3 regions of the Thalassotalea sediminis genome follow, and region 2 is predicted to be linked to each of the others. Evidence: predicted binding sites of a transcription regulator. Region 2 holds the regulator's gene; each other region holds the start of a gene.
The links. Region 2 encodes MetJ, which represses methionine synthesis genes. Its sites were predicted from a motif close to TAGACGTCTAGACGTCTA; they were not measured.
Positions count from the first base shown of each region.

Region 1 (2,282 bases), 1.5 Mb from region 2:
CCGAAACATTGGAGCAAGAAATGGACGATAATAAAGAAAAAGCACTCTCAGCTGCGTTAAGCCAAATTGAACGTCAGTTTGGTAAAGGTTCAATTATGAAGCTAGGTGAAAATCGTAGCATGGATGTTGAAACCATTTCTACAGGCTCGTTAGGTTTAGATATTGCGCTAGGTGCTGGTGGCTTACCAATGGGTCGTGTTGTAGAGATATATGGTCCAGAATCAAGTGGTAAAACGACGTTAACGTTGGAAGTTATTGCAGAAGCTCAACGTAACGGGAAAGTCTGTGCGTTTGTTGACGCAGAACATGCATTAGATCCTATCTACGCTGAAAAACTTGGTGTAAACATTAATGATCTACTTGTATCTCAACCAGATACAGGTGAACAAGCATTAGAAATTTGTGACATGCTGACGCGTTCAGGGGCTGTTGATGTTATTGTTGTTGACTCTGTGGCAGCGTTAACGCCTAAAGCGGAAATTGAAGGTGATATGGGAGATTCTCATATGGGTCTTCAAGCACGTATGTTATCTCAAGCAATGCGTAAATTAACGGGTAATTTAAAACAATCTAATACCATGATGATTTTCATTAACCAAATTCGTATGAAAATTGGTGTAATGTTTGGTAACCCTGAAACAACTACTGGTGGTAATGCGCTTAAGTTTTACGCATCTGTTCGATTAGATATTCGTCGTATTGGCGCAGTTAAACAAGGTGATGAAATTGTTGGTAATGAAACGCGTGTTAAAGTAGTGAAAAATAAAGTTGCTCCACCGTTTAAGCAAGTTGAATTTCAAATTCTTTACGGCGAAGGTATCAATAGTTTAGGCGAATTGATTGACCTAGGTGTACAAAATAAAATGGTTGAAAAAGCAGGTGCTTGGTATAGCTATAATGGCGATAGAATTGGCCAAGGTAAAGCGAAAGCTGTTGATTACTTGCGTGAGCATCCAGAAATATCAAAAGAGCTAGATACACGTTTACGCGAAATGTTTTTAACGCGTAGCAAAGATAGTAAAGAACAAGAAGTTGTCGAGGCTGAATAAAGCCTAAATTGCTTCAAAAAGAAAAAACCGCCGATAGGCGGTTTTTTTATTAGCAAGTTAATATTTTGTGTATTGAAATATTGTTTGGCGCTGAGAAATCTATCATATGAAAATATGTTTTAGACGTCTATACGTTTAGAAGTTGACATAGCTAAAAAACCAAGGCACATTACACGCTATAATAATCTTTAAAGGTTATCTCGAGAACATTTAAATGAATCGACCTTAGGTGTAAGTAATGCCCATTAAAATTCCAGATCAATTACCTGCTTTACAAGTGCTTGATAATGAAAATATTTTTGTTATGTCAGAGCATAGAGCTATTAATCAAGATATACGACCAATGGAAGTCGCTATTTTAAATTTAATGCCTAATAAAATTGAAACGGAAGTACAGATATGTCGCATGTTATCGAATACACCATTACAGATAAACATTGAATTTGTACGCATTAATACTGCTGAATCTAAACATACGCCCAAAGAGCATTTAGATAACTTTTATCGCCTTTTTGATGATATTAAAGAAAAACAATACGATGGTTTAATCATTACGGGCGCACCATTGGCGTTACTTGATTATGAAAAAGTTACATTCTGGGACAAAATATGTGAAGTATTTGATTGGGCGGAGAAAAATGTAACCTCGACCATGTTTTCTTGCTGGGCTGCACATGCTGCTTTGTATCATCATTATGGTCTTAATCGTCACTTACGTACAGAAAAACTTTCAGGTGTTTATTTACATAGCCCGTTAGATGTAAAAGAAGAATTAACACGTGGCTTTGAAGACTTTTTTCACGTGCCTCATTCACGATTTGGTTATATTGATAAAGCTGATTATCTTTCCGTGCCTAATTTAAATGTTGTTGCTGAATCTCCAGAGGCAGGCGTCTATCTAGCTGTAAGTAAAAATAAACAGCAGGTCTATTTAACAGGTCATCCAGAATATGATGCAACAACACTTGATGACGAATTTAAACGAGATTTAAAAACATCAAATAACGTAATGATACCAAAAAATTATTACCCCGATAATAATGTTAAAAAACAGCCGATATGTAATTGGAAGAGTCACGGTAGTCTATTATTTACTAACTGGTTAAATTATTACGTTTACCAAATTACACCGTATCAGCTTGATGCTAACAATATTCAAGCAATCCACCCAAGTAATCAAAGTTAATTATGAGTAGTAGCATGAAAAAGTCAGTTTCATTTTCACTATTGGAA
Region 1 is NZ_AP027361.1:1,073,900-1,076,181, forward strand. Features, by position in the region: gene recA (recombinase RecA) at 21-1,049, shown strand; gene QUE09_RS04855 (homoserine O-succinyltransferase) at 1,288-2,235, shown strand; gene metH (methionine synthase) at 2,250-2,282, shown strand, end outside.
Region 1: the regulator MetJ is predicted to act here: its motif matches at 1,170-1,187, upstream of QUE09_RS04855 (homoserine O-succinyltransferase).

Region 2 (2,282 bases):
ACTAACAACGCCAGCTGAAACAAGCCAAGATTTGGCACTTGCATATAGCCCTGGTGTCGCAGAGCCGGTTAGAGAAATTTCTGAAAACCCTGAGGCAGTTTATCAGTACACAGCAAAAGGTAACACTGTTGCTGTTATCACAAATGGTACGGCGATATTAGGTTTAGGTAACTTAGGGGGAATGGCGGCAAAACCCGTAATGGAAGGTAAAGCATTATTATTTAAACGCTTTGCCAATATTGATTCGTTTGATATTGAAGTGAAACATAAGACAGTAGAAGAATTTGTCACGACAGTTGCTAATATTGCAGACAGCTTTGGTGGCATTAATCTTGAAGATATTAAAGCGCCTGAGTGCTTTGAAATTGAAAAAGCACTGATAGAACGCTGTAAGATTCCTATTTTTCATGATGATCAACACGGTACAGCGATTGTAACGGCAGCAGGGATGATTAATGCGCTTGAAATTCAAGGGAAAAAACTTCGCCATGCGAATATTGTCTGTATGGGGGCTGGCGCTGCAGCCATTGCGTGTATGGAGCTATTAATAAACTGTGGTGCACAGCGCGAAAAGATATATATGTTAGATACAAAAGGCGTCATTCATCCGCGTAGGACTGATTTAAATGAATATAAAAAGTTGTTTGCTAACAACACAGATAAAAGATCACTAGAAGATGTCATTGATGGCGCTGATGTCTTTGTAGGGGTATCGGGCCCTGATGTTCTATCTGCTGAGCATGTAAAATCTATGGCGAATAACCCAGTAATATTTGCGTGCTCTAATCCTGATCCTGAAATTAAACCTGAAGTCGCGCAAGCGGCCAGAAACGATGTAATTATTGCAACGGGTCGATCTGATTATCCAAATCAAGTGAATAATGTTTTATGTTTCCCGTTTATTTTCAGAGGTGCGTTAGATGTGCGTGCACGTACAATAAATGCTGATATGAAAGTAGCGTGTGTTCACGCTATTCGTGAACTTGCTAAAGAACCCGTACCTGAAGAGGTGTTAACAGCAAGTGGTGATAATGAACTGACTTTTGGTAAAGAATACATTATACCTAAACCAATGGATCCTAGACTTTGTCATCGCGTTGCAAAAGCCGTCGCGATAGCTGCGGTAGAGTCAGGCGTTGCTGCGTTGCCATTACCCGATAAATATTTATAGCAACTTGATTGCGCAATCATAACAATGTTTTTGTGGTGATTGCGCTCAACTTAATGATACTGGTTTAGCACAAGATAAACATGAAGACTACGGTGATAATTAATCTACTTCATCTTCATATTTACTTAAATCGGTAATGCCCTTTTCCGCTAAGGCATCTCGTACGCTTTTAGGTAGTCGATGTTCATTGTCTTTAGCAAGATCATCATCACACGGTAATGGTTGACCGGTAAATGCATGAAGAAATGCTTCACATAATAACTCACTATTTGTTGCATGACGTAAATTATTAATTTGACGACGTGTGCGCTCGTCGGTTAATACTTTTAATACACGCAGTGGAATAGAAACGGTGATTTTTTTTACTTGTTCACTTTTTTTACCGTGTTCTGCGTATGGGTTGATGTATTCGCCATTCCATTCAGCCATGAAAGACCTCTAGTTACCTATAATACTGATTAAAGTGATTTTACTGGTTGTTACATCTTAGTCAATAATGAATGTGTAGAAGTTTAGATGTCTAAAGTACTTGAACTCATATTTTAAAACGTATAGACTTTTGGACGTCCAAACATCTATTTGATTAATAAATGTAATAAAAAGGCGATTAGTGACATGAAAAATAGCAAATTAGCGACAACTGCCGTACGCGCAGGTATTAATACTGACGAACATCATGGTGCGGTGATCCCTGCTATTCACCTATCGAGTACCTATGCGTTGAAAGGATTTAATGATAAACGTCAGTTTGACTACTCTCGCACGGGTAACCCAACGAGAGCGACGTTTGCACAAGCTATTGCTGATCTTGAAGGTGGGGCTGTTGGCATTGTTACTTCTACAGGTATGTCGTCTGTTCATCTTATTTGCCAACTATTAACAACAGATGATCTTGTCGTTATTCCACATGACTGCTACGGCGGTAGTTATCGTTTATTTACTCACCTTGCTAAACGCGGGCTATTTAAATTATTAGTTGTCGACCAAAATAATCAAGAAGCGCTGAGTAATGCGCTAGCCCAACGACCTAAACTTGTATTGGTTGAAACGCCAAGTAATCCATTAATGCGCATTGTTGATATCGCCGATGTGGTGAAGCAAAGCCATGACG
Region 2 is NZ_AP027361.1:3,463,593-3,465,874, reverse strand. Features, by position in the region: gene QUE09_RS15740 (malic enzyme-like NAD(P)-binding protein) at 1-1,171, shown strand, start outside; gene metJ (met regulon transcriptional regulator MetJ) at 1,271-1,600, opposite strand; gene metB (cystathionine gamma-synthase) at 1,787-2,282, shown strand, end outside.

Region 3 (2,282 bases), 1.0 Mb from region 2:
TATCGCACAAGTTCCGAAATATTTTGACTAACCAGTGCGGTCTTTAATAACGCAAGCTCTTCGCATTTTTGTTTTGCAAACGCTAGCCATTGTCGTATCTGAAAGTTTAATTCTTGTTCTGCACTCAAATCTACGGGGCTATGTAATAAAGAACAGCTTGGTGCTAACCATAGCCTCTCTTTATAATCTTGATAAAACGGATTCAACCACTGATAAAGGCTAGCAAGATTGCTTTTCCAAACATTGCGACCATCGATGATACCAAGTGAAATTACCCATTCATTAGGCAGTAAATTTAATACATTGCTTACATCAATTGATTCAACTACGGTATCAATATGAATACCGTCAATAGGTAAGGTTCTTATCAAATCTAGGTGATGTTCAACACTACCAAAATAAGAGGCTAGCATCAGCTTGATACGACCTGGCTTGATTGCGTTGTATGCCGCTATCAACGCCTGTTGCCAATTTTCTTCAAGCTCTAACGCAAGTATCGGCTCATCTATTTGCAACCAATCCACACCTGTAGCTGCAATTTGGTTAATTATATTGTTGTAGGCGACCATTAACGCTGGCAGGTGAGGCAAGTTTTTTTCATTGTTTTTTGAAAGATATAGGTACGTTACAGGCCCAAGCAAAATAGGTTTAACCTCATGACCGCCTTTTTGTGCCTGTGCAATTTGTGCAAGCAAATGCGATGCATCGACGTTAAAGCATTGATCTTCCGATAGTTCTGGTACTAAATAATGGTAATTGGTATCAAACCACTTAGTCATATCACTTGCAGCACAGCCACAACTACTCGTACTTTTGCCTCGTGCTATTTGAAACTCAAGATCTAAAGACGAAAGTGATTGAGAAAAACGATTAGGCACTACACCTAACATCAAGCTAGTCGTTAAAACATGATCATAATGGGAAAAGTCACCAACCGGCAATAAGTCTATGCCAGCTAGAGCTTGAATTTGCCAGTTATCCTCTCTAATAGCTGCACATGACGCTAGAAATGATTCTTGTGTTGATTCTCCATGCCAATAACGTTCAAGTGCAATTTTTAGTTCTCTTTTTCCACCAATTCGTGGGAATCCTAAATTATGAATACGCATATTTTTCTCCTTAATTATATAGACGTCTAGACGTTTAAATGTATATAATCAGAAAAATGCTCATGATCGCTAACGCTATTTTTTCACACGTATAGGAAAAATTTTCATATGTTGGAATTAAAACACTTAAGAACGCTATATATGCTGTCAATTCATGGCAGTGTTCGACGAGCAGCAAGTCAGCTTTTTATGAGTCAATCAGCGCTTTCACATCAAATTAAAGACTTAGAGCACCGCATAGGTTCAAGTTTATTTAATAGAAACACTCACCCTATTGAATTTAGTCCGCAAGGAAAAACAATTTTAGCGCTCGCATTAAAAGTGTTGCCAGATATCGATGAAACAATATCTTCGTTAAAAGGTGCTCAAAGAAACCAACAAACGATATCACTGGCCATTGATTGTCATGCCTGTTTTCAATGGCTAAGCCCCGTCATAAAAAAAATTGAACAAGACTATAATATTTCTTTAGAGATTATTGATAACTATTTTGGTGAAGATGAACATAAAGCAGATTTACGTTTTTCTGACAAAACATCATTTGCAAATACGCACCAAGTTCAAAAAATAGGAGAGTTTGAATTACTTGTTGTTATGCCTACAACACACAAACTTGCTAACCAAAGTGAGATAGACGTAGCGTCATTTAGCAACGAAGTACTGCTAACATACCCAGTACCTACAGTGGAACTCGATATTTTTAACCAAGTTTTACTGCCCAGAAAAATTACGCCAAAACAGATCAAGCAGGTACAACATAGCCATACAATGGCACAAATGGTATCTGCTGGCCTGGGTATTGCCGTTTTGCCTGACTGGTTAATTTATAGTTTTTCATGGCATGAACAACTCGCGGTAAGACGAATTGCTCAACATCCAATGAAAAAAACATTATCATTGGTATATCAACATAAGCAAGATTTATCGGCATTAGTAGAAAGCGTATTACCGCTAATTCGCCAGTCTTTCAAACAACTAACCTAAACAATATTATGTGGCATCAGAGAGAAATTCACCTGAAAGCAAAGTCTAGAGGCTTTCATTTAATTACGACAGAACTCGATAAAGCATTACCTATGCTCGCGAATATAGACTGCGGCTTGGTCAATTTTTTTATCAAACACACATCAGCCTCATTAACAATTAATGAAAATGCTGACCCAACCGTAAGGT
Region 3 is NZ_AP027361.1:572,366-574,647, reverse strand. Features, by position in the region: gene metE (5-methyltetrahydropteroyltriglutamate--homocysteine S-methyltransferase) at 1-1,109, opposite strand, end outside; gene QUE09_RS02590 (LysR substrate-binding domain-containing protein) at 1,218-2,093, shown strand; gene QUE09_RS02585 (secondary thiamine-phosphate synthase enzyme YjbQ) at 2,099-2,282, shown strand, end outside.
Region 3: the regulator MetJ is predicted to act here: its motif matches at 1,129-1,146, upstream of metE (5-methyltetrahydropteroyltriglutamate--homocysteine S-methyltransferase).